4 regions of the Kitasatospora sp. McL0602 genome follow, and region 4 is predicted to be linked to each of the others. Evidence: riboswitches for the same ligand, from Rfam matches in the RefSeq annotation. Region 4 holds a riboswitch; each other region holds the start of a gene.
The links. Region 4 has a riboswitch for cyclic di-AMP ahead of ACR68M_RS14420 (M23 family metallopeptidase). Riboswitches for the same ligand answer to the same signal wherever they lie in the genome.
Positions count from the first base shown of each region.

Region 1: another riboswitch for cyclic di-AMP. It lies ahead of ACR68M_RS12665 (transglycosylase family protein); the one in region 4 lies ahead of ACR68M_RS14420 (M23 family metallopeptidase).
Region 2: another riboswitch for cyclic di-AMP. It lies ahead of ACR68M_RS25845 (NlpC/P60 family protein); the one in region 4 lies ahead of ACR68M_RS14420 (M23 family metallopeptidase).
Region 3: another riboswitch for cyclic di-AMP. It lies ahead of ACR68M_RS31975 (LysM peptidoglycan-binding domain-containing protein); the one in region 4 lies ahead of ACR68M_RS14420 (M23 family metallopeptidase).

Region 1 is NZ_CP197246.1:2,801,916-2,809,106, forward strand. Features, by position in the region: gene ACR68M_RS12645 (Ppx/GppA phosphatase family protein) at 307-1,248, opposite strand; gene ACR68M_RS12650 (DUF501 domain-containing protein) at 1,245-1,889, opposite strand; gene ACR68M_RS12655 (FtsB family cell division protein) at 1,903-2,349, opposite strand; gene eno (phosphopyruvate hydratase) at 2,441-3,727, opposite strand; gene ACR68M_RS12665 (transglycosylase family protein) at 3,924-4,778, opposite strand; cyclic di-AMP (ydaO/yuaA leader) riboswitch at 4,782-4,951, opposite strand; gene ACR68M_RS12670 (cytochrome P450 family protein) at 5,163-6,413, opposite strand; gene ACR68M_RS12675 (SDR family NAD(P)-dependent oxidoreductase) at 6,571-6,999, shown strand; gene ACR68M_RS12680 (MazG family protein) at 6,957-7,191, opposite strand, start outside.
Region 2 is NZ_CP197246.1:5,664,133-5,671,323, reverse strand. Features, by position in the region: gene ACR68M_RS25855 (hypothetical protein) at 1-574, opposite strand, end outside; gene ACR68M_RS25850 (NlpC/P60 family protein) at 634-1,698, opposite strand; gene ACR68M_RS25845 (NlpC/P60 family protein) at 1,971-3,062, opposite strand; cyclic di-AMP (ydaO/yuaA leader) riboswitch at 3,073-3,258, opposite strand; gene ACR68M_RS25840 (NlpC/P60 family protein) at 3,618-4,652, opposite strand; gene ACR68M_RS25835 (NYN domain-containing protein) at 4,873-6,174, opposite strand; gene ACR68M_RS25830 (hypothetical protein) at 6,543-6,782, opposite strand; gene ACR68M_RS25825 (rhomboid family intramembrane serine protease) at 6,936-7,191, shown strand, end outside.
Region 3 is NZ_CP197246.1:7,071,067-7,078,257, forward strand. Features, by position in the region: gene ACR68M_RS31970 (TIGR03086 family metal-binding protein) at 1-434, opposite strand, end outside; gene ACR68M_RS31975 (LysM peptidoglycan-binding domain-containing protein) at 495-1,421, opposite strand; cyclic di-AMP (ydaO/yuaA leader) riboswitch at 1,426-1,572, opposite strand; gene ACR68M_RS31980 (transglycosylase SLT domain-containing protein) at 1,718-2,392, opposite strand; gene ACR68M_RS31985 (leucyl aminopeptidase) at 2,426-3,835, opposite strand; gene ACR68M_RS31990 (hypothetical protein) at 3,832-6,318, opposite strand; gene ACR68M_RS31995 (aminotransferase class V-fold PLP-dependent enzyme) at 6,918-7,191, opposite strand, start outside.
Region 4 is NZ_CP197246.1:3,193,293-3,200,483, forward strand. Features, by position in the region: gene ACR68M_RS14400 (sensor domain-containing protein) at 1-541, opposite strand, end outside; gene ACR68M_RS14405 (GNAT family N-acetyltransferase) at 642-1,253, opposite strand; gene ACR68M_RS14410 (hypothetical protein) at 1,305-2,180, shown strand; gene ACR68M_RS14415 (hypothetical protein) at 2,399-4,339, shown strand; gene ACR68M_RS14420 (M23 family metallopeptidase) at 4,382-5,185, opposite strand; cyclic di-AMP (ydaO/yuaA leader) riboswitch at 5,199-5,357, opposite strand; gene ACR68M_RS14425 (YiaA/YiaB family inner membrane protein) at 5,574-5,864, shown strand; gene ACR68M_RS14430 (tautomerase family protein) at 5,861-6,082, opposite strand; gene ACR68M_RS14435 (alpha/beta fold hydrolase) at 6,241-7,080, shown strand; gene ACR68M_RS14440 (TetR/AcrR family transcriptional regulator) at 7,080-7,191, shown strand, end outside.

The DNA.
Region 1 (7,191 bases), 390 kb from region 4:
GGCACGGCCTCGCTGAGCAGCAACGATCCTTCTGCCGTCCCGGTTCCCCGTGGGGTTTTCGAATCCACCGGCCTTGACCGCCCTCAGCCTGCGATCCAGCGGCCCCAGCGGGAAAGTCACCTTCGGTGCCGCATATCGGACGGACGGGTTACCGGAGGGCGACGAATGGCGGGATTGTCATGTGAAGAAATTCACGAACTTTCTCGGGGCCCCCGCCGCGGCGCCCGCCGGGGTCGGTGCAAATCACCCCGAAACGTCTCGACCCCGGGGTGCCACCAGGGCACACCGGGGCCGCGGCCGGACTGCTCAGCCCAGCAGGCTCCAGGCGATGCCGTCCAGGATGTCGTGCTCGCTGACGACCACCTCGGCGGCGCCCGTCCGCTCCATGATCTCCAGCAGCACCAGTGCTCCGGCCGCGATCACGTCGACCCGGCCCGGGTGCATCACCGGGATCGCCGCCCGCTCGTCGTGGGTGGCGGCCAGCAGCCGCCCGGCCACGGCACGGACGTCCGCCACCGGGATGCGCGAGTGGTGGATCGTGGCGGAGTCGTACGCGGGCAGCCCGAGGGCGATCCCGGCGACGGTCGTCACGGTGCCCGCGAGGCCGACCAGCGTCGCACGGGCGGTCAGGTCGACCACCAGGGCGGCCTCGTCCAGCGCGGCCCGGACATCGGCCCGTGCGGCCTCGATCTGTTCGGCCGTCGGCAGCTCGGTGCCCGCGAAGTGGCGCTCCGTCAACCTGACACAGCCGATGTCGACCGAACGGGCGGCCTCGACCTGATCGGCGCCCCGGACGAACTCCGTCGAGCCGCCACCGAGGTCGAAGACCAGGTACGGGGGCTCCACGGCCTCGCCGGTCAGCTCCTTGGTCGCACCGACGAAGGAGAGCCGGGCCTCCTCGTCGCCGCTGACCACCTCGGGCTCGACACCGAGGATCTCCCGGACGCCGTCGGTGAACTCCGAGGCGTTCTCCGCATCCCGCGAGGCGGACGTCGCGACCAGGCGGATCCGCTCCGGGGTGACGCCGTGTCCGGCGATCACGGCGGCGTACTCGCGGCAGGCCGCGAAGGTGCGCTCCAGCGCGTCCGGGTGCAGGCGGCCGGTCCGGTCGACGCCCTGGCCCAGCCGGTTGATGACCATCCGGCGGTCGAGGTCGGTGACGCTGCCCGTCTCCGGGTCCAGATCCGCGATCAGCAGGCGGATGGAGTTGGTGCCGCAGTCGATCGCGGCGACCCGGGTGGTGGTCACTGCCCCTCCTCCTCGGCAAGCCGCTTCTTCTCGGCGCGCTCGGCCGTCAGCTGCTCCTTGGCGGCGATCACCGCCGCGTGGTCGGCCGCCGCGGCGCGCTCGGCGGCCACCGTCTCAGCGCCCGCCTCGACCGCCTCCGGGCTGACGCACGGGCCCTTGGCCCACCACTGCTCCAGCATGCCGATCGCCTCGTCACCCAGCGGGTTGACGCCGGGCCCGGCCGCCAGCGAGTGGCCGACCAGCACGTGCAGGCACTTCACCCGGTCCGGCATGCCGCCGGCGCTCGGGAAGCCCTCCAGCACCTCGATGGCGTCCCGGCGGGCGATGTAGTCCTCGTGCGCCTTCTGATAGGCGTCGGCCAGCTCCGGGTCCTCGGCGAGGCGCGCGGTCTGGTCCTTCATCACGCCGGCGGCCTCCAGGGTGCCGATCAGCGAGGCGGCCTTGGGGCAGGTCAGGTAGTACAGCGTCGGGAACGGCGTACCGTCCGGCAGCCGGGGCGCCGTCTCGACGACGTCCGGGTTGCCGCACGGGCAGCGGTGCGCGACGCCGCGCAGGCCGCGCGGGACACGGCCGAGCTGGGCGGCGATGGCGGCGACGTCGGTGTCGGAGACGTCGGGGGACACGGAGTTCTCAGAGGTCATGGGGGTGCTGTCTCTAGCGGGGGGCGGGGGCAGGGGGTACGGCGGCGTCGGCCTGGTCGACCGACTCCCAGACGCTGGTGTACCAGGGCTGGGCGGCAGCCTTCGCCTTCGGAGCCGACGCCGGGTCGGCAGCGGAGGGCCGGGAGGAGGAGAGGGGGGCCAGGTCGACGGCGACGAACGGCGTCTCCCCGGGCATCGCGTAGTGCAGCCGCTCGCGGGCCTGCGTCCGCACGTACGCCGGGTCCTGCCAGCGGGCGCGCTCCTTGCCGAGCTGCTCGACCTGCTGCCTGGCGTGCTCGGCCCTGGCCCGCTGGTCGGCGATCTCGGAGCGCTGCGCGATGAACTGCCGCGTCGGGTAGGCAAGGATCGCGACGAGCGAGCAGAGCACCAGGACGAGGACGGTCGCCCGGCTGGTGAAGCGCGGCCGCGCCACCAACCCCGGGATCTTCCACTTGGCCACTCTCGCCCACCCCTCCTTGTGTCGCGCCGATGCCCCGGCACCCACCCTACGGGGTGGGCGCCGGGGCATCGGTCAGGCGTGCTGTGCCGGGTTACTCCGCAGAGCGGAAGCGCGGGAAGGCGCCGCGACCCGCGTACTCGGCGGCGTCGTCGAGGATCTCCTCGATGCGCAGCAGCTGGTTGTACTTGGCGACGCGCTCGGAGCGGGCCGGGGCGCCGGTCTTGATCTGGCCGCAGTTGGTGGCGACGGCGAGGTCGGCGATGGTGACGTCCTCGGTCTCGCCGGAGCGGTGCGACATCATGCAGCGGTAGCCGTTGCGCTGGGCCAGCTCGACGGCGTCCAGGGTCTCGGTCAGCGAACCGATCTGGTTGACCTTCACCAGCAGCGCGTTGGCGGTGCCGGTCTCGATGCCCTGGGCCAGGCGGGCCGGGTTGGTGACGAACAGGTCGTCACCGACCAGCTGGACCTTGTCGCCGAGCTTGTCGGTCATGGCCTTCCAGCCGTCCCAGTCCGACTCGTCCAGCGGGTCCTCGATGGAGACCAGCGGGTACGCCTCGACCAGACCGGCGTAGTACTCGATGAGCTCCTCCGCCGAGAGCGCCTTGCCCTCGAACTGGTACGCGCCGTCCTTGTAGAACTCGGAGGCGGCGACGTCCAGGGCGAGCGCGACGTCCTTGCCGGGCACGTAGCCGGCCTTCTTGATGGCCTCGGTGATGAGGTCGAGGGCCTCGCGGTTGGAGTCCAGGTTCGGGGCGAAGCCGCCCTCGTCGCCCAGGCCGGTGGAGAGGCCGCGCTCCTTCAGGACACCCTTGAGGGTGTGGTAGACCTCGACGCCCCAGCGGACGGCCTCGGAGAAGGACTCCGCGCCGATCGGAGCGATCATGAACTCCTGGATGTCGACGTTGGAGTCCGCGTGCGAACCGCCGTTGAGGATGTTCATCATCGGGACGGGCAGCACGTGCGCGTTCGGGCCACCGAGGTAGCGGAACAGCGGCAGGTCGGCGGCCTCGGCGGCGGCGTGCGCCACGGCGAGGGAGACGCCGAGGATCGCGTTGGCGCCCAGCGAACCCTTGTTGTCGGTGGCGTCCAGGTCGATCATGGCCTGGTCGATCAGCCGCTGCTCGGTGGCGTCGTAGCCGACCAGCTCCGGGCCGATCTGCTCGATGACGGCCAGGACGGCCTTCTCCACGCCCTTGCCGAGGTAGCGGTTCTTGTCGCCGTCACGCAACTCGACCGCCTCGAAGGCACCGGTGGAGGCGCCGGACGGGACGGCGGCACGGCCGGTGCTGCCGTCGTCGAGACCGACCTCGACCTCGACCGTGGGGTTGCCGCGCGAGTCGAGAATCTCACGGGCTACGACGACATCAATGGACGGCACGAGGCATCTCCTTGCGGAAGCGGGATGTGAAGTCGTTACGACCAGAGCCTAACCTCACCCGGGCCTCCAGCCGTGCTGACCCAGGCTCCGTCTCACCGTGTGGCCTGCCTACTCGCCAGTAGTTCACCTGCTGGGACCTGCTGGAACCCGCTGGAACGCGGCAGGGGTCGACCCCTGCCGCGTTCCGGCCGGAGCGTCAGGCGAGGTTGAGCACCTGGCCCGGGAGGATCAGGTCCGGGTCGCCGCCGACGGTCTGCCTGTTGCCGTCGTAGAGGGTGTGCCAGCCGCCGGAGACGCCCTGCGCCTGGGCGATGCTCGACAGGGTGTCACCGGCCTTGACGGTGTAGCCGTGGCCGGAGACTGCGGGCTTGGCAGCGGGCTTGGCAGCCGGGGTCGGGGTGGCTGCGGGTGCCTGGGCCGGAGCCTGGGCCGGGGCGGCGAACTGGTTGTAGATGCTCTGGTGGCTGGTCCAGTACCAGCCACCGTCCTTCTGGTACCAGTACTTGCCGGAGCCGGCGTCGTACCCGGCCTTGCCCGGGAAGCCCGGGGTGGCGGCGGCGGGGGCGCTCGGCGCGGCGGGCCGGGCCGGCTTGGCGGCCTTCTTGCTGCCCGCCGAGGGGGTCGAGGCGGTCGGGGCGACGTCCGAGCTGGTGTCGACCGAGGCGGCCGAACCGCCCTTGCCCAGACCGGCCTTGACCGAGCAGACCGGCCAGGCGCCCGGCCCCTGCGAGGAGAGCACCCGCTCGGCGACGGCGATCTGCTGACCCTTCGTCGCCTGGTTGGCCTGCCCGGCGTACTGGCCGCCGCCGAAGGCCTTCCAGGTGCTGGAGGTGAACTGGAGACCGCCGTAGAAGCCGTTGCCGGTGTTGATGCCCCAGTCGCCGCCGCTCTCGCAGTCGGCGACCTTGTCCCAGGTCGTGACGGGGGCCGCGTGGGCGCCGGAGGCGGCCAGCAGCGGGAGCGCGAGGCCGACGCCCGCCACACCTGCGACGGCGATCGCCTTCTCGGTCTGCGTACGACGACGATGACGGCCCGAACCGGTGAAGAGCATGACGAATTCCCTCTCCGCACGCCTACGAAGTGAGCTGTCGGGTTCGGACCGGGAGGTGGCCCGGCCGCGTACCGGCGGATCGCTCCGCCGGGTGCGGCTTCACCCCAAGCCGTGGAGGACGGCACCAAACCTGGGTCCTCCGCCCCTGCCCAAGGGTCTGGTCGAGTGCCCGGGAGCGCGGCGGGCAGGGTTCGGCGTACCGCGCACGGGGTCCGCAGCTGCGGACATCAGGGACCATAGGCAGATCAACTGACAGATCACAAGCTCATATCGCCGACATCACACGGGAATTACGGACCGTCATTGATTGTCCACAAACCGTGGAGGTATGTCCGGATTGATGCGTATTCAGACCGCTGCCAGGGCCGTTGATGCGACGCGCCGTCATTCGGCGGTGAACGACACCGGCAACTCCCGCAGCCCCCGCATGATCAGGCCACCACGCCAGCGCAGATCGTCCGGATCGGCGGCCAGTTGAAGATCCGGCAGCCGGGTGAGCAGTGCACTCAGCGCCGCCTGCCCCTCCAACCGGGCCAGCGGGGCGCCGATGCAGTAGTGGATGCCGTGGCCGAAACCCAGGTGCGGGTTGTCCTTGCGCGCCAGGTCGAGGACGTTCTCGTCGGCGAACCTCGCCGGGTCGCGGTCCGCCGCCGCGAGCACCACCAGCACCGGGTCACCGGCCGGGATGTCGACCCCGCCGATGGTCAGCGGCCGGGTCGCGTACCGCCAGGTGGCGAGCTCCACCGGGCCGTCGTAGCGCAGCAGTTCCTCGACGGCGGTGGCCAGCAGCTCCGTCTCGCCGCGCCGCAGCGAATCCTGGAGCAGCGCCCGCTGCTCGGGGTGCCCGAGCAGCGCGTACAGGCCGTTCCCGATCAGGTTCACGGTGGTCTCGAAGCCGGCGAAGAGCAGGATGAAGGCCATCGCGGCGGCCTCGTTCTCCGTCAGGTGCTCGCCGTGGTCACTGGCCCGGATCAGCCCCGAGATCAGGTCGTCGCCGAGATCGGCGCGCTTGCGGTGGATCAGCTCCAGCAGGTACGCCCGCATCTTCTTCACCGCCCGCGCGACGCCGCCGCGCGGCCCACCGCTCTGCCCCGGCTTGGCGTGCCGGATCATCATCCCGGCCCAGTCGCGGAAGTCGTCCTGGTCCTCCTCCGGCACGCCGAGCAGGTCGCAGATCGCGTAGATCGGCAGCGGGAAGGCGAACTCGTGGATCAGGTCGGCCGAGCCGCGCGCCGCGAAGCCGTCGATCAGCCGGTCGGTGAGCTGCCGCACCCGGGGCTCGAACTCGGCCACCCCGCGCGGGGTGAACGCCTTGGAGACGAGCCGCCGCAGCCGGGTGTGGTCCGGCGGGTCGATGTTGAGCAGGTGCGTCATCAGCTCCGCCTGCCGCTCCCCCGGGATGCCGGTGCGGCCGGTGCTGCGGCTGTGGTGCGCGGGGTTCTTCGAGAGCCGCGCGTCGGCCAGCGCCTGCCGGGCGTCCGCGAACCGGGTCACCAGCCAGGCCTCGACCCCGCTCGGCAGCGTGGTGCGGTGCACCGGGGCGTGCTCGCGCAGCCACGCGTACGCGGGGTAGGGGTCGGCGGCGAACTCCCAGGTGAAGAGTTCAGGCTGGCTGGTTTCGGGCTTGTCCGGCATGTCACGAAGGTATCTGCTGCAAGGAGGAGTGAGCCTGGTCACCTGGCGGGTAATCCCTGTTGCGGGGGGTCGCGGCGTGCCTACGATCCTCCGATAGCCGTTGGGCGGCCGTGCGGTGCCGGCCCACGGTTTTGTTGCTCTCAGGGAGGAGCTGGCCATGCGCGTAGCCGGGGCAGTGGTGGTGATCGCGGTACTTCGCGGCGGTTCGGGGGCCGATCTGGCCCGACGGTTCGCCGCCGCCGGTGCCGCCGGCATGCTCATCGCCGACCAGCACCCCAGCAGTGCCGAGGACCTCGCCGCCGAGCTCGACCGGCCGGGCTGCCCGGTGGTCGGCGTGTGCAGCGACATCCACCAGCCGAGCGACGTCGCCGCCCTGGTCGACACCGCCGCCAAGCACCTCGGCCCGATCGACCTCTTCTGCGTCACCGGCCCGGACGGCGAGCGGATCGTCTCGCTGGACGAGCTGCCCCGCCACCTCGACCCGCTCGCCGAACTGCTCGCCGTGGTCGGCGAGGCGATCGGCGAGGTCATCCCGGCCCAGCGTCAGCCCGCCAGCCCCTCAGCCGCCCGCACCGCGCTCCGGTAGTCGCGCGCGGCCGCCCGCAGCGCCGCGTCCACGTCGACGCCCGCGTCGTGCGCCCGCTGCACCACGGCCAGCAGCAACGCCCCCGCCGACTCCGCCGTGAGCTCGGCGGGCAGCTCGTACGCCTCGTCCGGCACACCCGCGACCCCGGCCCGGCGCACCCGCGAGACCAGCTTCGCCGCGTACGCCAGCGCG
Region 2 (7,191 bases), 2.5 Mb from region 4:
CGGGCACGGCGTGGTCGGCGAGCGCCGCCGTCCGGGCCAGCTCTGCGGGCTCGGCGAGGCCGAGGACGACGCTGTGCTGCCCCCGGGCGACGTGCACGGCGCCGAGGTCCCAGAGCGCGACCGCCCCGGCGGGCTCCTCGGCGGCGAGCAGCCAGCGGCCGCCGGGCCGGGTGAAGGTGAGCGTGCGGGTGAGCAGCGCGGGGTGGTCGTCGGTGCCGCGCAGGCAGTAGCCGAGTTCGGCGGTGGCGGTCACCCGGTCGGCGCCGGGGGCGGCCGGTTCGGTGAAGGCGGTGATCCGGTAGTCGAGGTCGTCCAGCGGCAGCTGGGCCAGCCGGTCGAGGGTGGCCAGCTGGGCGGCGGCGGCCTCGGGGGCGGCGCCGGCCAGCAGGGCGGCCCGGTCGGGGCGCAGCAGGGCGGCGGAGCGGGCGGCGAGCAGGGCCTCCAGCTGCGGCCGGACGGGCGGCGTCGTGGCGGGCGGGGGTTCGGTGGCGAGCGCGGTGCGGCGGCCGTAGGGGGGCGAGAGCAGGGCGAAGGCGCCGGCGGCGAGCAGCAGGGCCCCACGCCGGGGCAGCACGGTGCGACCCGCCCCGGGTGTCCTGGGCAGGTCGCCGACCAGCTGCTCGCCGTCCGCGCTCAGACCCGCACCACCCCGCTGACGGGCATCGCACTGACGCTCTCGAAGCGGACCCGGGCGCCGGGGTAGGGCGCGTGCACTACGACACCGCCGCCGGCGTACATGCCGACGTGGTGGCTGTCCTTGTAGAAGAGCACCAGGTCTCCCGGTCGGGCCTCGGAGAGGCTGATCCGCTGCCCCGCGTGGGCCTGTTCCTGCGAGGTGCGCGGCAGCGAGACTCCGGCCTGCCGCCAGCTCCAGTACATCAGACCGGAGCAGTCGAAGGTACGGGGGCCGGTGGATCCGTAGACGTACGGGGAGCCGATCTTGCCGATCGCGGCGGCGAGCGCGGCGGCGGCGCGTTCGGAGGAGGCGGGCTGGCTGCCGAGGTCGAGGCGGTCGGTGCCCCGGGTGGCCCGGGTCTCGGCCTCCTGGGCGTCCTGGGCGACGAGCCGGGCCCGTTCGGTGGCACCGAGGCTGTCGAGCAGGCGCTGGGCCTTGGTGAGCCGCTGCTGGACCTGCTGCTTGCTCTCGGCGAGCGAGCGGCGGACCTGCTCCAGCTCGGCCAGTTTGGCGGCGGTCTCGGCGCGGTGCTGGTCGAGGCGGCGCTGACGGTCCACCACCTGGTGCAGCGTCTCGCTCTGCCGCTCGGCGGCCTGGTCGAGGCTGCGGGCCCGGGTGAGATAGGCGGCCGGGTCGGAGCTGAGCATCAGCTGCACGGTGGGGTCGATGCCCCCGGCCCGGTACTCGGCGGCGGCGACGGCGCCGAGGTCGGCGCGCATCCGGTTGACCTCGGCCTGCCCGGCGGCGACCTGGTCCTCCAGGGCGCCGGTCTCGCCCTGCAGCCGCTTCTGGTACTCCTGCGCCGCGTTGAACTTCTCGGAGGCCTGCTCGGCCTCGTCGTAGAGCTGGTCGACCTGGGCCTTGACGTCCTTGCGGGTGGGCGGCTCGGCGGGTGCGCCGGGGGCGGCCTGGGCGGTGCCGCCGACGGCGGCGCCGATGACGCCGGTGGCCGCTGCGGTGATGGCCAGCGCACGGGCGAACCGGTGGACGCCCGGCAGGGGGGAACGGCGGGGCGTCGGCATGCGGCGGCTGCTCCATCTCTGCGGCCGGGCCACCGCCGCCGCCCGGAGTGGGCGGCCGTCCTCACGGAGGTCCGGGGGCAGACGTTAGCGAGTCCCGGCGATCTAGTCCAAACCTCCGCAAGCTCGAATATTCGCCCACTAATCGGACATCAGATCCACTTCGGGGTAACGCCGCAGGCCCGGCACCCCACCGCGGAGGTGGAGGTGCCGGGCCTGCTGGAGCCGTGGGCGGTGCGTCAGGTGCGTCCGGTGCGTCCGGTGCGTCCGGTGCGTCAGACCCGGACGATGGCCGAGACGCCCATCGTCGACGCGGACTCGTACCGGACGACCGCGCCCGTGTGCGGGGCGTGGACGACCTGGCCGCCACCGACGTACATGCCGATGTGGTGCGCGTCGGCGCCGAAGACGATCAGGTCGCCGGCCTTGGCGTTCGCGAGGTCGGTGCCCAGGTTCGTCCCGGCGTGGGCCTGCTCCTGCGAGGTACGCGGCAGCGTGACACCCGCCTGGGCGTACGCCCACTGCATCAGACCGGAGCAGTCGAAGTTGTTCGGGCCCGCTGCGCCGTAGACGTAGTCGGCGCCGAGCTTGCTCTCCGCGGCGGCGAGCGCGGCGGCGGCGAAGGAGCTGCCAGGCGCGGCGCTGCCCGGTGCGGGGGTGCCGAGGGTCGGGCGGCTGGTGCCCCGCGAGGCCCGGTCGGTGGCCTGGTTGGCGGCGGCCTTGGCGTCGGCGGCGGCCTTCGCCTCGGCGGCGGCGAGCGCGTCGCGCTCCTGCTGCGTCAGGGTGTCGAGCAGCGCCTGGGCCTTGGCCAGCTTGGCCTGGACGTCGTCCTTGTCGGCCTTGAGGCTCTTGGTGGTCGCGTCGAGCTCGGCGAGCTTGCCCTGCGCCTCGGCCTTCTGGTCGTCGAGCTTGTGCTGCTCGTCCTTGAGGGTCTTCAGCGCGTCGGCCTGCGAGGTGCCGATCTGGTTGACGGCCCCGGCCTGGGTCAGGAAGGAGTCCGGCGAGGCGGAGAGCATCAGCTGGACGGTGGGCGAGATGCCGCCGTTGCGGTACTGCTCGGCGGCTATCTCGCCGAGGCTGCCCTGGATCGTGCTCACCTGGGCCTGCTGGCGGGCGACCTGGTCCTGGAGGGAGCCGACCTGCTTCTGCAGGGCCTGCTCCTTCTCGGTGGCCGCGTTCAGCTTCTCGGTCGCGACCTCGGCCTGCTGGTTCAGCTGGTCGACCTGGGTCTTGACCTCGTCCTTGGTGGGCGCCGGGTCTGCATGGGCGCCGGCCTGGGACGAGAGTGCCACCGCGGTGGCGGCAGCCGCGGTCATCAGGGTGATCCGGGTGCGACTTGCGGGCTTGGGACGACGATGGGACGCCACGAAGGCGGGCTCCTTCTTCCTACGGCCGCCTACCGGGTGAGCTGACGGGTTCGGGCTGGAAGAGATGCCCTACGACGCCTCACCGGTGGGCCGTCTCGCGACGGCCGCCCGACCTGGCGCCGATTCACCCCGAGGAAACGTGGTTCCCCGGCTCCGATACACAGCTCCCCCGCAGGGGATTCCCCGTAAGGCAGGTGACCCTGCCCCGCTGCTTCTCGAACTCGGCGGTAACCACCGCCGCCACCCGGCTGGGTGATCGACTGTGCGGTGGTTCGAGGCACGACCCTAGTAACGGAACCGTGATCCGTTCAAATCCTTGTCGGAAAAAAGTCTGAGCATGAGCCAAGTTCGATTGTGATTACGACCGAGCGTGACGATCCCTGCACGATCGGCTGACAAATGTTCAACTCCCGGTCATGAAACAGGCCCGTCGAAGGTGTCCCGGATCACAGGACGGTTTCGACGGGCCCGCGCGTGTCACTGGCCGTCAGATGTACCACCTGACAGCAGTTGTCCGCTTTTGCGGCATTCGACAGTGGGTCAGACGCGAGTGGGTCAGACGCGGCGGATGGTCTTGATGGTCAGCGTGTTGGCCGGCATCAGCTTCACCACGTCGCCGGTCTTCGGCGCGTGCACCACCATGCCGCCGCCGACGTACATCCCGACGTGGTGCGCGTCGTTGAAGAAGATGACGATGTCGCCGGGCTGGGCGTTGGCGATGTCGGTACCGACGTTCGTCCCGACGTGCGCCTGCTCCTGCGAGGTGCGCGGAAGCGAGACGCCCGCCTGCGCGTACGCCCAGACCATCAGGCCCGAGCAGTCGAAGGTGTTCGCACCCTCGGCGCCCCAGACGTAGTCGTGGCCGCGCTTGCTCAGCGCGGCGCTGACGGCCACGCCCGCGTAACCGCTCGCCTGCGGGAGGTCGGCGGGGAGGGGGCTGCGGGCGTCGCTGCGCGAGGCCCGGTCTGCCGCCAGCAGGGCGGCCCGGTCGGCGCTGCTGAGCTGGCTCAGCAGCGTGCGGGACTCCTGCAGCTTCTGCTGCACCTGCGCCTTGGCGTCGTTCAGGACCTTGGTGCTCTGGTCGAGCTCGGCGAGCACGTCCGCGGCTTCCTGCTTCTGCTGGTCCAGCCGGCGCTGCTGGTCCTTGAGGCCCTTCAGCGTCTGGGCCTGCGTCGCCGTGACCTCCTCGGCGCTGGAGGCCTGCGCCAGGTAGCCACTGGGGTCCGCGGAGAGCATCAGGGCGACCGAGGGGTCGATGCCGCCGTTGCGGTACTGCTCGCCCGCGACGGCCGCGAGGCCCGTCGCCAGCACGCTCATCTGCTCCTGGCCGCGGGCGACCTGGTCCTGCAGCTGGTCGGCCTGCTTGTGCAGCTGGTCGGCCCGCTCCTTGGCGCCGTTGTAGACCTCGGCGGCCTTCTCCTGGTCGTCGGTCAGCTTGTCGATCTGTGCCTTGACCTCGTCCTTGGACGGCTTGGCGGGCGCAGCGTGCGCGCTCACCTGGGCGGACAGGGCGACCGCGGTCGCTGCGGCAGCGGTCAGCACGGTGACCCGTGCGCGGCTCGGCTGCTTGGGGCGGCGGTGGGAGGCCAAGGGACTTGCTCCTTCTTCCTGCTGGACACACCCGTTCGGGCGACTGTCCGGAAAATAGGTTTGACGCCAGACCCTAGTGAAGTTGACGGATTAACGCCACTCTCCTGCCCCTACGAACTTCCCCATCGGGACAGGCTTTCACCGCACCCACACATCCCCGCCATGTCGGGCCGGTGAAGCCCCGTCAGCTGCGGGATCAGCTGCCGGATCAGCTGTGCGATCAGCTGCGCGAGAGCCGGTTGAGCAGCAGCACCGATGCGACCGGCCGGGCCCCGGCCTTGCGGACGCCGTCGGCGACCTCCCGGTCGGCGGAGACCACCACCACCGGCCTGCCCTGCGGCTCGGCCCGCACCAGCCGGCGGATGAGCTCGTCCGCCGTCTCCCCCGTCCGGCTGAAGCGCACCCGGACGCCGCGCGGCGGCGCCATGATCACGGGCACGTCCAGGTCCTGCCCGTCGAACACACAGGTGACCTCCGCCTGGGTGCGCTGGGCCAGCATCGCCAGCCCGCCGAGCAGTCTGATCCGCTGCTGCTCCAACGGCAGCGCCGGGTAGCCGGTCTTGGTGACGTTGTAGCCGTCCACCACCAGGTGCACCTGAGGGATCGCCAGCAGCTGGTCGAGCAGCGCCGGGTCGTCCTCCGCCAGCGCCCGCCGGGCGATGTCGTGCGGCGAGGCCGAACCCGGCACCACCGCCTCCACCAGATCGGCCGGGTGGATCTGGGAGACCGGCAGCGCCAGCTCCCGCTGGAGGCCCTGCGCCGACTGCAGCACGGTGTCCAGCAGCAGCCGCAGCCGCATCTCCTCCACCGTGCGGCCCTCGCGAGCCGACCGGCGCCCGGCCTCCAAGGCCGTCTCCAGCTCCGAGACCCGGTGCCGCAGCCGCCGCGCCTCGCTCTCGGCGGCGCTGCGCTCGGCCGAGGTCAGCGCCCTCGCCGCGTCCAGCTCGGACTGCAGCTTGCGCGCCTCCGCCTGCGCCCGCCGGGTGTCGCTCTCCAGGCTGCGCACCTTCTTGCGCAGCGACTCCGCCTCCCGCCGCACGCTCTCGCCCTCGGCCCGCTGACGGTCCAGGTCGGCCCGCGAGTGGGTCCGCAGCTCGGCCAGCTCGGCCTGCAGCTTCTCCACCAGCCGGGTCGCCTCGGCGGCCATCCCCTCGGCGCCCGCCCGCTCGACCTGCTCACCGGCGTCGGCGACGAGCCGGCTCCAGCCGGCCGGGCGCAGCAGGTACGCCGCGGCGGCGACGTCCATCGGGTCGGCGGCGCCGGGCACGCTGCCCGCCTCCAGGGCCTTCACCAGATCGGGCTGCCCCAGCCGCAGCCGGTCCGCTATCCGCACCCGGAAGGCGGGCTCGGCCTCCAGCGCGGCGGCCAGCGCCGGGGCGGCGTACTTCGCCCGGCGGGCCGGGGTGAACTTCGCGTACTGGCGCAGCGTCGCGGGCAGTTCGGCCGCCGGGAGGCCGCCCAGCGCGTCGGCGGCGATGCCGACCACCCGACGGCGGACGCCCTCGGGGAGCGGCCGGTCCAGCCGCTCGACGGACGCCGCGGTCTCAGCAGCAGGCTCAGCAGTCGGCTCAGCGGCCGGTTCCGGAGCCTGCTCCGGGGCCTGCGAGAGCGCGTCGGCGGTCTCGGTGCCGGGCTCGGCGGGCGGCTGCCCCTGCGGCTCGGCGGGCCCCCTCGCTTCGTCCACCACGTCCTCGGCTCCGATTCTGCTCTGCGGGGTCCGTGCGGCCCGGTGCCGCTGCCCTCAAACCCACCGCTCTCTGCAATTGTCCCGGGTACCGTGCCCCACCCGGGACCACGCCACACTCCGGCCCGGACCGAGGAGTACCGATCCTGCACCCGGACGGCCGTCCCCCGGCCGGACCGGCCAGGAGTCGGCTGCTCAGCGCCTGCTCAGTCCTCGGCGCCGGGGCGCGCCACCAGCTCGACCTGGTCGACGGCGTTGCACCAGCGGCAGCGGACGGACTCCAGCGTCTCGGTGACGACCTCGGTCTCCTCCACCTTGGCCTCACCGGCCAGGTCGAAGTGCAGGAACTCGATCACCTTGGACGACCTGGTCACGTCGAAGCGGGTCAGGTTGCCGCAGAGCGTGCAGCGCCAGCGGGTCTCAGCGGTAGGGGCGGCGATGGTCATCGGGAGGTCCTCTCGGCTGTCACCCAGTTCTGGATGGAGGCAAGCCTATTGCCTGGCCTCACCCCCCTGTTCACCGGTCCGGACGCTCAGGCGCGTTAACCCACACGCAGTACACCCCGTGTCGGCACCGACCCCTGGAGGAATGCTCGCCCTATGGCGCTCTCCGTCCTCGACCGGCTCGGCACCCGTGACGCCGACCCGGCAGCCCGGCGGCCGGTGGTCACCCTCGCGCTGATCGCCCTGAGCGCCCTCGTCCTGCTGACCGGCCCGAGCTTCGGCCTCAACCCCGGCTACGGCACCGGGCAGGCGAGGGTCTGCGCCGAGCAGCGGTACGAGCAGCGCTGGGGCGCCGTACCGGTCGAGCTGACGACCGGCCACCCCCTGACCGCCGATCGGCTCGCCGCCCTGC
Region 3 (7,191 bases), 3.9 Mb from region 4:
AGGTCGGCGTCGAACTCGGCCGGGACGCCGATGGTGGCGGCCACGTCCCACCCGTGGACCACGTAGTCGATGAAGTGGAAGCCGACGGCCAGGCCGGCGGGGAAGAGCCGGTCGCTGCGGATCTCCGGCAGCCACAGCCCTCGGTCCAGCAGGCCGTCCGCGCCGAAGGCGGCCGTCACGGCCGCCGCCGACGCGGCGAACTCGGCGGCGGGGTCGTCCCCCACCGGCCGGTCGGCCCACACCCCGAGGTCGCTGGTCTCCCCGAGGGCCGAAGCCGCGAAGCCGCGGTTCTGCCCCACCATGTGGGCCAGCAGCCGGCCGAGGTCCCAGCCCGCACAGGGGCTCGGCCGGCCGAGCTGCCCGACCTCGACCTGGTTCACGATCGACTCGGTGATCTTCAGTGCCCGGCGGTCGAATTCACGGATGTCCGTCACAGGGCTGACTCTAGCGCCCGTCCCGGCAGAGGTAGTTGGCCGCTCCGGCTCAGGTCCGGCTCAGGACAGGTGGAGCACCTCGCCGGGGTGGATCAGGTCGGGGTTGGTGCCGACCACACCGAGGTTGTGGTCGTAGACGTGCTGCCAGCCGCCGAGGTGGTACGCGTCGGAGATCCCCGACAGGGTGTCGCCGGGGGCGACCGTGTAGCTGCCGGGGGCCTGCGGGCTCGGTGCCTGCTGGGCGGGCACCTGCTGGGTCGGTGCCTGGCCGGTGGCCGTCCCGTCGGGTGCGGGCTGCGACGGTGCGGTGGTGGGCGCCGTGGTGGGCGCCGTGGTGGGCATCGCGGTGGGCGTGGTGACCGGGGCCGTCGGCTGGGGCACTGCGGGGGTGGCGGGTGCGGTGCTCGGCGTGCTGCTCGGCGTGGTGCTCGGCAGGCCGGCGACCGGGGGTGCCGACTGGGGCGCCGTCGGGGTGACGGGTGACGTGACGGGCGCGGTGGTGGGGGTGGCGGCCGGCGGGGTGAGCGGCGCGGGGGCGGTCGTGGCCGGGTCGGTGGCCGTCGAGGCCGCCGGGGTGGGGGTGCCGGGCGTGCCGGGCGTGGTGGCGGGCGCGCTGGGGGGCTGGAGGGCGCTGTTGCAGCTGGCCCAGCGGTCGGGGCCGCGGTCGGCGAGCATCCGTTCGGCGACGGTGATCTGCTGGTCCTTGCTGGCGTGGCTGGGCTGCGCGGCGTACAGGTCGCCGCCGTACCAGACCCAGTCGCGCAGCGTGATGCCCAGGCCGCCGTAAGTGCCGTCGCCGGTGTTCTGCGTCCAGTTGCCGCCGCTGGTGCACTGGGCGACGGTGTCCCAGGCGGTGACGGGGGCGGCGTGTGCTGCGGCTGCGGTGAGCAGCGGGAGCGCCAGGCCGACGCCCGTGACGGTGGCGGCGGCGACCGCGCGGTCGGCCTGGGTGGGGCGGCGGTGTCGTCCGGGGCCCGAGAAGACCATCAGTTGTCCCTCTCCGCACGCCTGCGAGGTGAGCTGTCGGGTTCGGACCGAGAGGTGGCCCGGCCGCTGGTGCGGCTTCACCCCGAGCCGTGGGGGCCACGGCGAGGTACCTGGTTCCCCCGTCCCTGCCCAGGGGTCAGCTGTGTCGTCCCGGGGGAGCGGTGGGCAGGGTTCGGCGTGCCGCGTCCGGGGCCCGCGCTGGCGGGCTGCTCGGAGACTAGAGGGAGGATCAGCTCGATAACAACCCGGCAACCCGAACATCACACAATCATCACGAGCCTCGTCGGCCCCTCGGCTCAGCCGTGCGCGGCCAGCGCCTGGTCGGCCTTCGGCAGGTTGGCATGCAGATGATCCAGGTACGCCTGCGCCTGCGACCCCGGCCGGGCGCCACGGGCGAAGGCCAGCATGTTCCCCGGGCCCGTGTTGTAGCCGAGCGCGAGAAGTTCGTCCTTCGTGTACGAGCCCGACAACTTGCCCGGCAGCTGGTCGGCCAGCCCGTTCAGGTACCAGGCGGCGGCCTGGACGGCGAGCCCCGGGTCGTCCGGCAGCTCCTCCCACCGACGGTCCGCGAAGTGCCCCGGCTTGGTCTCGTCGAAGGCGGCCCGGTGCATGTTGGCGATCCCGAACGCGGAGTCCGGCTTGAGTCGCTGCCAGGCCCGCTCCAGCTCGGGGTCGTGCGGCTTGTACGCCTCGTTGTAGAGGATCGCCATCAGCAGCCGGGGGCTCACCCCGGCCCGCCCGGCCTGCTCGCGCACCTGCGGCGCGTAGTGGGCGGGGTCGTACGAGCTGCTCCCCACGCTGCCCGGGGAGGGCGAACTGCTGGGTGAACTGCTGGGTGAGGCGCTCGGCGAAGGGGCGGCCGCCGGGGTGGTGGCCTCGGACGACCGGGGGATGGCCTTGCAGCCGCACCCCAGCAGCCCGACCGCCAGTAGGGCCCCTGCCGTCCGCCAGTACCGCCGCTTCCCGCTCATACTTCCTGATCGTACGTCGGCAACCGGGCCGGGTCAGTGACCTCCGGAGACCAGCAGCTCCACCAGCGTCCGCACACCGACGCCCGTGCCGCCCGGCACCCACTCGCCGTCGTCGGTGTCGGAGAGCGCCGTGCCCTGGATGTCCAGGTGCGCCCACGGGATGCCCGGTGGTACGAACTCGCGGAGGAAGAGCCCCGCGAGCAGCGCGGTGCCGTGCCGGACGCCGATGGTGTAGTTGACGAGGTCGGCGACCCGGGAGGTGAGCTGAGTGCGGTACTCCTCGGGCAGCGGCAGCGGCCAGAACTGCTCACCGGCCCGCCGCCCGGCCGCCCGGACGGCCTCCGAGAGGGCCTCGTCGGTGCCCATCACGGCGGTGATCCGGCGGCCGAGTGCGACGGCCGCCGCGTCCGTCAGGGTGGCGAGATCGATGATCGCGTCCGGTCCGGTCTCCCCGGCCAGCGCCAGCGCGTCGGCCAGGATGAGGCGGCCCTCGGCGTCCGGGTGGCGGACCTCGACGGTGGCGCCGCTGCGCATCCGCAGCACGTCACCTACCCGGATCGGGTCGGCGTTCGGCATGTTCTCGGTCAGCGGGAGCCAACCGTCCACCGCGATCGGGCAGTTCAGTGCGCCGAGGGTGGACATCGTGGCGAGCACGGTGGCGGCCCCGGCCATGTCTGCCTTCATGGTGGCGAGTTCGGCGTTCGGCTTGAGCGCGAGACCGCCCGCGTCGTAGGTGACGCCCTTGCCGACCAGGGCGATCCGCCGGGCGGCCGGCTCGGCCGGCCGGTAGCGCAGCCGGACCAGCCGGGGCGGCACCAGGGAGCCCCGGCTCACCCCGAGCAGCCCGCCGAGCCGCTCGTGCGAGATCCGCTTGGCGTCCCAGACCTCGCACTCCAGGCCGGAGTCGGAGGAGATCTTCAACGCCCGCTCGGCGAACTCCGGCGGGGTGAGCGCCTCGCCCGGCTCGTTGACCAGGTCACGGGCCAGCAGCACCGCCCCGCCGACCCGCAGACCGGTGGCGAGCGCGGCGCGGGCCTCCGGCGTGTCCTCGGCCACCAGGTCGATCCGCTGGTCGACCCGGGGCGCGGCGGTGAAGTACCCGCTGAAGCGGTACCCACCGAGCAGGTAGCCCTCGACCAGCGGCCGCAGGTCGGCGTCCGGGGCCTGCACGGCGAGCCGCCGGTAGCCCCCGACGCCCCGGGCGAGGCGGGCCGCCGCCGTGCGGGCGGTGTCGGGCCCGTACGCGGCGCGCGGGCCGCAGCCCAGCAGCACGGTGACCGGATCGCCCGGCAGGTGCAGGGTCTGCCCTGCCGCGCCGGAGAAGCCGCTGCCCGCGAGGAAGGCGGGGGAGAGCTCGGCGGGCAGCTCACCGGCCCAGACCGGCACCACCACCGCGTCGACGTCCGAGGCCCGTTGCGGCGTCAGCCGCCACTCGGCGCTCATGACGCGCGGGCGGCGCGGCGGGCCGCCCCCCACGCCTCGAGGTCGTCCAGGTACTGCCCGGCCAGCTCGCCCATGCCGCCGGCCGCGCCGACGGAGGCCCAGCCCCGGGCCGCCGAGATCGCGTGCGGGTCGATCCGCAGCGCCTGGAAGAAGCAGTCCTCCGCGAGCAGCGGCTGCCCGGCCCGCGCGAAGCAGTCGCCCGCCGCCGCGTAGCCGAAGGCCGTCGAGACCGGGCCCAGCCGGGCCGTGCGCAGGTAACTGCGGGCGGCCTCCTCGGGCTTGCCCTCCTTCATCAGGCCCTCCGCGACCTCGATGTGGGTCTTGGGCTCGTACGGGTCGATCGCTAGCGCCTCGGCGACCAGCCGGTGCGCCCGCTCGTTCTCGCCGAAGGCGTAGAACTCCTTCGAGCGGCTCTCGACGCAGGCCCGCAGGTTCTCCCGCTTCAGGAACTCCTGGTACTCGCCGACGGCCGGCACCGCACGGGCCAACTCCTCGGCGCGGTCCATGTCGGCGGCCAGCTGCACGGTGTCCTTCTGAAGGAACGGCACGTAGCTGACGCTACGGTAGAACCGGCTCTCCCACATGATCTTCTCGAACTCCGAGTGCTGCGGATCGGCCAGCAGCTCGGCCAGCGCCTTCTCACCGATCTCCCGCCAGGCGAGCGCCGTCTCCAGCGCACGCGTCTCGCGGGCCTCGAAGATGACCGAGAAGACCGCGACGTGGAACCGCAGTTGGGTCGGACAGGCCGGGTGCTCCACGATCGCCCGCGAGTTCGCCGGCGCCGCGACGTTGGCCCGGCCCACCGAGCCGACCCAGCGGACCACGTCGAGCCAGTGGTGCATCCGCAGCTCGGCCGGGGTGCTCAGCTCGGCGGCCGGGGTGTACGGCAGCAACTCCTGTACCAGCTTGATGAATCCGAGCCGGAACAGCACCCCGGCGACCTGGTGCTGCCGCTCCGCGTCGTACGAGGCGAAGTCCTCCACCCACCCGCACAGGGTGTCCCAGGCGGGCGTGCGCAGGTGTGCGGGCAGCTCGGCGGGGTGCGAGACGGCGAACTCGCGCAGGCCGGACTCGCGGATCAGGTTGGTCCGGAAGGCGGGCGGCATCAGCCGCTGCCAGTTCACCTCGGGCGGCGTGCCCCGCTCGGCGAACTCGAAGGCCATCGTGGGCAGATTGGCGTACAGCCCGGGGGACTTCGACTCGCCGAGGTTGAAGTACGCGGCGTGCATCCGGTAGTGCCAGTTGTTCTCGTACGGCCGCTGCGGATCGCGCGCGGCGGCCAGCCGGACGACCTCGGCCAGCGGCTCGTCACCGGCGTCCAGGCAGCTGGCCACCAGCCTGTCCCGGGTGGTGCTCGCCCGTGGCGCGGCGCGGAAGGCCCGCTCGGTGAGCACCCGGGCGAACTCGCCCTGCTTGAGCTCCTTCGCGCAGTCGGCCGCAGCCAGTAGTGCGTAGGCGGTGCCGTACGGGCCGAGCCGGGCCGCGTGCAGGTAGCCCGCGAGGGCCTGCTCGGTCTCGCCCGCGCGCTGGTGCGCCTGGGCGGCCTGCATCCGGATCTTCACGCAGGTCGGGTCGATGGCCACGCCCTCGCCGATGGCCTGCTGCTCGGCCGCGGTGTCGCCGAGCCGGACGGCCATCTCCACCCGGCGGTCGATCAGCCGCCGCCTGGTCTCCAGCAGCACCATCGCATCGTCCTCGTCCGGCGCGGTCAGCTCGACGACGGCCTGCTGCGCCTCCGCCAGCCGGGCGGCCGCCCCGGCGAAGTCCTTCTGCCGCTCGGCGTACATGGCCTCGCGGATCGCGAGGCGGGCGTCCAGGATCGTCCGCTCGAAGCCGGTCAGCCCGGGGGCGACGTCGGCGAGCAGGGCACGGGCCTGGCCGAGGTGGTGCGGGACGGCCGAGTCGTCGTTGCCGTGGCGGGCCAGCAGGTAGCCCCAGCCCGCGACCGACTGCACGTGGGTGACGGTGGGGGCGAGGTGCTCGACCAGCGGCCGGTAGGCGGCCGTCGTCCGCTCGGTGAGGCCCTCGAGGCCGAACAGGGCGATCGCGCGGGCCGCTTGGAGGCCGGCCGTCACGCCGTCCTGGCAGGAGGACTCGGGCAGGTCCTCCGGCACCACGTCGAGCACGGCGGGGAAGAGACAGGCGGCGACCAGCCAGTGTGCCAGCCCGGCGCGGTCCACGGTGTCCAGATCGGCCCGGTGCCGGTAGGCCTCCGTCATCCGCCGCCAGGCGGGGGAGGCCAGCTCCTCGGGCAGCTCCGCCGGGTTCGCCGCCCGGTAGGAGTGCAGCCGGGACTCCTCGACCAGCAGCTGCCGGTAGCTGGCGGGCATCGTCATGCCGAAGCGCAGCGCGCCCGGGGAGCGCTTCTCGAACCGCCGGGCCGCGAGGACGGCGGCCCTGGCCTGGATGACGGTCGACGGGGTCTCGGCACCGTCGAAGTACGGTCGGTGCACCTCGAACGTCAACCAGCTCGGGGCGTTCACCCCGACTGTTCCGTGACTGAACTCCCAGCGGTCCACGGCGTCATTCCCATCGTTCTCGAAGTGCTCTCGGGGAGCGGAGATGCGCCCTGCGACCCGTGGGCCGCAGAGCGCATCACCAGTGGGACGGATCAGGCAGCGTCGTCGAACAGGCAGGTCCAGCAGTCAGCTGCACCCGTCGTGATCTCGACCTCGTCCGCCAGGGACTCCCAGGACTCGTACGACATTTCGCACTCCCTTCACCGAATGACCGGCCGCTATATTCGGCCGGTGCTGGTGAATGGAAAGTTATGGCAGTCGGTCTCGCACCGTCAAGGCCCTCCGGAGAATTCACGGACGAATGTGCGATGGCCCCGGAAATGCAGAAAAGGGAAATCGAACCACGCCCTGCGGCCAAGGGCCGCAGGGCGTGGCAGGGAAACGCCGGATCAGACGTTGGTGTCGATCAGGCAGGTCCAGCAGTCGGCCTCGCCCGTCGTGATCTCGGCCTCGTCCGCCAGGGTCTCCCAGGACTCGTACGACATTTCGCACTCCCTTCGTCGAATGCGGGCCCTGATTGCCAGGTCCGCTGAAATGGAAGTTATGACACTGCGTCAGCAGCGTCAAGGCTTCAGTTCGGCAATCTTCGACAGGAAGAGGTCGACCTCTTCGTCCGTTGTCCAATAGTGCGGAGAAACGCGTACCAGGCCCGCCGGAACGGATACCTGGACCCCCGATCCGACAAGCGCGTCGACCAGTTCCGAGCTGTCCACTTGTGGACAGGAGAAACTGACAATCCCGGAGTTTGCGGCGGTGTCCGGCCTGGTCGCCTGGGTGAAACCGATATCGGATATCCCCGCCCTGATCCGCTCCGCCAGCGCGAGCACCCGGGCCGAG
Region 4 (7,191 bases):
AGAGCTGGTACCCGGGCCAGGGGGTGTACCGGGCGAAGACCCACTGGTAGAGCGGGTAGAGCGCGACCACCCAGCCCGTCACGAGGAAGACCACCGCGACGACGAAGGACAGGATCGCCCAGGGGAACATCACCACCTGGTAGAGCACCGCCCGCCACCCCGCGACGTCCGCCAGCCGGGCCGTGACGCCGCCCCAGAAGCCGGGGCGGCTCGGGCGGACGGGCGCCGGGGCGACTGTCTCGCTGTCGAGCAGGGTGCGGGCCCGCTGCCGCTCCAGCGCGCCGAGGCCCCGGGCCCAGCTGAGCAGCAGGGCGAGCAGGGGGAGGCCGAGGGCGGTGACGACCAGGCCGACCCCGACCGAGAAGAGCGTCACGGTGAGGACGAAGCCGAAGACGGCGATCGGCAGCCCGGTGACGGTGAAGCCGATCTCGCGGTACGTGGCTGCGGCGAACGGCGCCCGCCAGAAGGAGGGGGCATCGTGCCGCCGGTACGGCTGCGGCGCGGTGGCGGTGTGGTGCAGCGTGCTGGTGCTGGTGCTCATCGTGGGCCCCTCGGTCTCGTCCGTTCTCACACCTCAAAGGTGCCGTGTCGAGAGCTCCGGCGGTATGCAGCCCACTACCGAGTTCATGGTGGAGTTATCCCTACCCCCGTCCGGTGGACGGCTCCACCCACTCGCCTTCCAGCAGTGAGTACTGGAGCGCGTCGTACCACCGGCCGCGCAGGTGGAGCTCGTCCCGGATGCGGCCCTCCAGCTGGAAGCCGGCCCGGGTGAGGACACGGGAGGAGGCGGTGTTCTCGGGGTCGACGCGGGCCACCAGGCGGTGCAGGCCGAGCGTGCCGAAGGCGAAGTCGCAGAGCAGCGCGGTGAGCTCGCCCGCGTAGCCGTTGCCCCAGGTGTCGCGGCGCAGCGCGTACCCGACGGAGGCGGCGCGGTCGCCCTCGACGCCGAGGGCGGCGGTGCCGATCGGGACGGCGTACTCGGGCTCGCCGTCGGCAAGCAGGGTGACGGCGAGGCGGTGGACGGTGCGCGGCAGGTGTTCGGCCTCCTCGACGTAGAGGGCGATCTGGTCGGCACAGGTCTCGCGGTCGCGGGCTTCGAAGGGGAGGTACCGGGCGGTCTCCGGGTCACCGAAGACGGCGTGCAGGGCGTCGATGTCCTCGGGGGTGTGGTGGAACTCGCGGATCGCCAGGCGGGGCCCGGTCAGCCGGACGGCCCGGTGGCGGTCACGGGCCGGTTCGCGTTCGGGCTTCATGGCTCCCGACGATACAGCGGCCGCACCCCCGCACCGGCTACCGTACCGAGGGTGAACGTCGAAGACCTGCAGCTCACCCCCCAGACCCGCGCCGCCGACCTGCTCTCCTGGGCCGCCGAGGAGGGCCGCGACCGGACGTACGGGCCGCTGCCCGAGGAGGTGCTGCGGACGGTGCTGACCCTGCTGGAGCTGGGTGACGGCCGGATGCACGACGGCTTCCCCGAGCTGAGCTCCCCGGTGGTCGAGCAACTCCTGTACGAGCGGCTGTACATGTACGTGCAGCCGGAGTCCGACCCGGCGGCGTACGGCGCTGCGGTGCGGCTCCTGATCGACCATCAGCGGGCGACGAAGCGGCTGAACGCCAAGCGGTGGGAGCGGCTGCAGGCCGAGGCCGAGTGGCAGGGCGAGCTGCTCTGCGGGCTGCTGCGGCAGCCGCACCTGGTGACCTGGCCCCGGCTGTACGCGCTGGTGCTGCGGGCGGACGGGGTCGAGACGGCCGACCAGGACGCGGTGCGGGCCTGGCTGGACGCCTTCCGGGAGCTGGGCGAGGAGGGGCGGCTGGCGGCCTTCGAGGCGCTGGAGCAAGCGGGCGAGCTGGACCGGGTGGACGGGGACGGCGGCTGGGGGCCGGTACGGCTGCTGTCGATCGGGATGGCCACCGACGGCGCCCGGATGCTGCTGGAGAACCGCCTGATCCAGCGGAGTTACCGCAACCTGGCCGGGCTGAACGCGCTCGGCCTGCCGATGCCGTCCGAGCTGTCCGGCGACTTCGAGGGCTTCGAGGAGGCGGTGATCGCGGAGGCGCTCCGGCTGTTCGGCGAGTGGACCGTCCCCGGGCTGCCCGCGCTGCTGCTCGACTACCCCGAACTGGCACCGGTGCCGGGCCCGGCGGAGGTCGAGGCGTACCTGGCGGCGCAGCAGGCGTAGGCAGCGCCGGCCGGGGGAGACCGCAGAGCCCGGCTTTGCGAAATCTTGACCACCCGCCCCCTGTCGGGCCGACCCCCGGCTGATAGAAGTGATCATCCGGGTTTCCTTACCGGCCGGGGGATTTCAGTGACAGCAGCGGCGCCGCTTCGCGCGCCCGCTGCCGGTTCGCATGCCCCGGCATGCCCGGACTCGTCACTTTCTCTGCACAGGAGTTGTCCATGGTCCGGGCTGCTGCCCCCCTCACCATGCCCCGCCGGCTCGGCCGCCTCTCGCTGGCCGGCGCCGCCGCGCTGACGCTGGCCACCGGCGCGCTGGCCACCGGCGTGACGCCCGCCCTCGCCGCCGCCCCGCACGTTGCCCCGCACGCCGGCGACGCACCCGTGCCGCCGCCCGCGCAGACCGGCAAGTTCGTGCCGACCACGCCGACCCGCATCCTCGACACCCGGCAGGCGATCGGCGTGCCCGGCCGGGTGCCGGTCGCCAACCGGGGCGCCATCAAGGTGAACACCGGCCTCACCGCCGCGAACGTCCGCGCGGTCGTCATGAACGTCACGGTCACCGACACCACCGGTGGCGGCTTCCTGACGGTGTATCCGGACGGCGCCACCCGCCCGACCACCTCGAACCTCAACTTCACCGCCGGGCAGACCGTGCCGAACCTGGTGACCGTGCCGGTGACCAACGGCTACGTCGACTTCTACAACTTCGGCGGCAACACCGACGTGGTCGCCGACCTGGCCGGCTACTACACCGACAGCCCGGCGGTGCCCGGCTCCTCGTACATGCCGCTGACCCCCGGCCGGGTGCTCGACACCCGCAACCCGGGCGGGCGGCCGGTCGGTACGCGCGGGACGCTGAACCTGAAGCTGGCCGGCACCGCGGGCATACCGCCGAGGGGCGCCACCGCCGTCGTGCTCAACGTCACCGCGACCCGCCCGACGGCCGGGGGCTTCCTCACCGTCTACCCGCACGGGACCTCGCTGCCGACCACCTCGAACCTCAACTTCACCGCCGGGCAGACCGTCCCGAACCTGGTGACCGTGCCGCTCGGCGCCGACGGCAGCGTCGACATCTACAACTTCGCCGGGAGCACCGACGTCGTCGCCGACGTCTTCGGCTACTACACCAGCGCCCCGTACGGCGCGGGCTTCACCCCGACCGGCCCGACCCGGATGATCGACACCCGCGAGAAGGGCAACTCGCCGATCGGCCAGGACTCCACGCTGCAGCTGCCGGTCGCCCGGGGTGGTCTCGGCACCACCAAGGTCTCGGCCGTCGTCCTGAACGTCACGGCGGTCAACGCCACGGCGGGCGGCTACCTCACCGTCTTCCCGGGCAACGGCACCAACCGCCCGACCACCTCGAACCTCAACTTCGGCCCCAGGCAGGTCGTGCCGAACCAGGTCGTCGTCCCGGTCGACGACTCGGGCCTGATCAACATCTACAACCGCTTCGGCTCCACCGACGTCGTGGTCGACATCTTCGGCTACTTCACCGACCCGGTCGGCACCCCCGGCGCCCTGCAGAACGGTACGGACAGCAGCCTGCTGTTCCCCTGCGGCCCGACCGCCCCCGGCCGTTGGGAGACCGTCGTGGACGGCCAGGCCGTCTCCGTGGGCGCCCTCGACCCGGGCCCGCTGCCCTACTCCTCCGACCTCCGCGTGCACGCGGTGGTGACGGACCCGTCCGGCCTGACGACCGACTACGCCACCGAGAACGGCCACGGGATGGCCATCCCGCTGCCCAAGCCGGTGCTCAGCGGCGCGTACAGCTTCTACGCGTACGCCACGGACGGCAAGGTGTCGACCCCCGCGAGCAAGCCCTGCTACTTCCAGGCGGACGGCGACTCGCGGGTCGGCGCGGTGAACATCACCTCCGACGCCGTCCCGGGCCAGATCTACCCGGGCACGATGCTGAACTTCACCTTCAGCGCGGTCTCGACCGGCAGCAGCAACGGCCGGCAGATCGCCGACTTCTGCTACGTCGACGGCCAGCCGGGCAGCGGGTGCACCCACATCGCCGCCGACAAGGACGGCAAGGCGCACCTCCAGCTCCCCGTCGGGCGCTGGGGCAGCCACACCCTCTTTGTGCAGGCGTCCACCGTGTCCGGCTGGGTCGGTCAGTACGCCGAGTACGACTTCTACGCCCGCTCCAACTAGCCGGGGTGCGACCGGGAGGGCTCGGCCCTCCCGGTCGTCCGGCTACGGCTGGAGGCCGTGCGCCTGGAGCCAGGGCAGCGGGTCGATCGGGGCGGCGCCGTCCGGGCGGACCTCCAGGTGGAGGTGCGGGCCGGTGACATTTCCGGTCGCGCCGACCTTGCCGAGCACGGTGCCGGCGGTGACGGCGCCGGAGGCGGTGGTGATGGCGGAGAGGTGGCAGTACCAGATCTCGGTGCCGTCGGGCAGGGCCTGGATCACCCGGTAGCCGTACGCGCCGGACCAGCCCGCCGAGCTGACGGTGCCCGCGCCGACGGCGGTCACGGGCGTGCCGGTGGGGGCCGCGAAGTCGAGGCCGGTGTGCAGGTGCGACCAGTACGAGCCGGACTGGCCGTAGTGCGCGGTCAGCGTGTAGTTGGCGGCCGGCAGGGTGAAGGCGGTGAGGGCCGCGCCTGCGGACTCCGCCTCGGCCTCGGCCTGCTGGGCGGCCCGCTTGGCCTCGGCCTCCTGCGCGGCGGCCAGCCGGGCGGTCTCCTCGGCGGAGGTGCGCTGGCCGTCGGCCTGCTGCTGGATGCGTGCGGCGAGGGCCAGCCCCGGGTCGGCGGAGAGCTCGATGGTGCTCTCGGCCGCCGCTGCGCTGGCGGGAGGCGGCACGGGCACGGCTGCGGCGGCCGGCACGGCGGCGGCGAAGCCGGTCGCGCCGAGCGAGGCGGCCATCGCGGTGACGCCGATCAGCGGCCCGCCGGTGCGGGTCTGCCGGGGCATCCGGTGCCGGGCCTGGAGGTCGGCGGGTTCGTCGAGCAGCTTGGTGGCCGCTCCGGGGTTCGCGGGGGAGTGCGTCGACGCCAAGGGAGGCGCGCTCCTTTCCTTCCTTCGCGCCTACCGGGTTAGCTGACGGGTTCGGAGCAGGAAGGTCTCCTACGGCCGGGCGGGCCCGGCTGATTCACCCCAGTGGAACGTGGTTCCCCGGCTCCCGGACCCACCGGCGAAGGCGGGTCCACGGATTAGGCGACGGCGCACGGTGCCGTTTCGGGTACGGCGTTGCCGACCGCGCTGCGTTATCAAACGTTAATCCCACGAGTCCCTGATTCCAAGCCACTCCGACAGGTGGACCAGACCTCCGGAGGTGATTCGGGTGGTTCGCGACCTTTTCACCCACCCGGCCACCGCACTGCGCACACCCCGGCTGAGTAGCCGTACTCATGTGGCGGGCACGGAAGTTGGAGAGCCTTCAGACATGAACGCACCGACGCAACCCCGCACCACGGCCGCGTACTACATCCAGGCCGTGCTCTCCTTCGCCCTCGCCTCGACCGCCCTCGCCGTCGGGATCGCCTACCTTCCCGTCAGCGCGTGGATGCGCGGCTTCCTGGCCGTCGGCCTGCTCTACGAGATCACCTCGGCGTTCACGCTCGCCAAGGTGGTCCGCGACCGCCAGGAAGCCGGCGCGATCACCACCCGGGTCGACCAGGCGCGGCTGGAGAAGCTGCTGGCCGAGCACGACCCGTTCAAGGTCGAGGGACTCTAGGCCCCTTGCTCCCCGGCCTTCGCCGCCAGCTCGGCCTTCGCGGCGAAGGTGACACCCCCGGCGGACCAGTTCTTGGCCGGGATCTCCTCGATCGCGACCCAGATGTTCTCCGGCTTCACCCCGGTGACCCGGGCGTAGGTGGCGGTGAGCTCGCGGCTGATCTCCGCGTTCTGCTCATCGGTGCGGCCGGACAGCTGCTTGACGTTGATGAACGGCATGACTGCTCCTCGGTACGACGGTCGATCCCCTGTGCGACGGGTTCCTTGATCCTTCGCGACCGTACCGCACGGCTTCGCGGCACCCCCTTGACGGCTAAGGCTATTAGCCTTAGCTTTATGGCTATAGGGAACACCGCAACGGCCCCGAGGAGACCGCAATGAACGCCACCGCCACCACCCCCGACCACACCACCACCCGTCACCTCGACCTCCCCGGTGGCCGGATCGCCTTCGACGACACCGTCTCCGGCACCGGCACCCCCATCGTGCTGCTGCCCGGCATGCTCGACTCCCGCGCCGCCTACCGGCACCTGCGCCCGCTGCTGGCCGGGGCGGGGCACCGGGTGATCACCATGGACGTCCGGGGCTTCGGCGAGTCCTCGATCGCCTGGGACGACTACTCCCCCGCCGCGATCGCCGACGACGTGCTCGCTCTGCTCGACCACCTCGGCATCGAGCGGGCCACCCTGGTCGGCAGCTCGTACACCGCCGCCACGGTCGTGAAGGCCGCCGGGCTCGCCCCCGAGCGGGTCGCGGGGATCGCCCTGCTGGACGGCTTCATCGAGAACCTCCCGCAGAACGCCCTCCAGCGCCTCGTGGTCAAGGCGCTCGGCCACACCCTGCTGCGCCTCCCCTCGGTCTGGGGCCTCTACCTCCGCAAGATGGCCTACCCGAGCGCCAAGCCCGCCGACTTCGAGGAGTACGTCGCCGGGCTGGTCGCCGCGCTGCGCACCCCCGGCCGCAAGGCCGCCACCCGGGGTTACGTCTTCGGTGACTCCTCGCCGGTCGGCTGGAGCTCCGCCGTCAGCTGCCCCGCGCTGGTCGTGATGGGCACCAAGGACCCCGACTTCCCGGACCCGGCCGTCGTCGCCGACCGCCAGGCCGCCGCCCTGAACGCCCGCAAGGTGATGATCGAGGGCGCCGGGCACTACCCGATGGCCGAGTTCCCGCAGGCCACCGCCGACGCGCTGCTGCCCTTCCTCGCCGAGGTGGCCTGATGCCCCGGGTCGGCCTCACCCCGGCGGCCGTGGTCGGCTTCGCCCTGGAGATCATCGACGACAAGGGCCCCGAGTCGCTGACCCTGGCGTCCGTGGCCGGCCGGGCGGGCG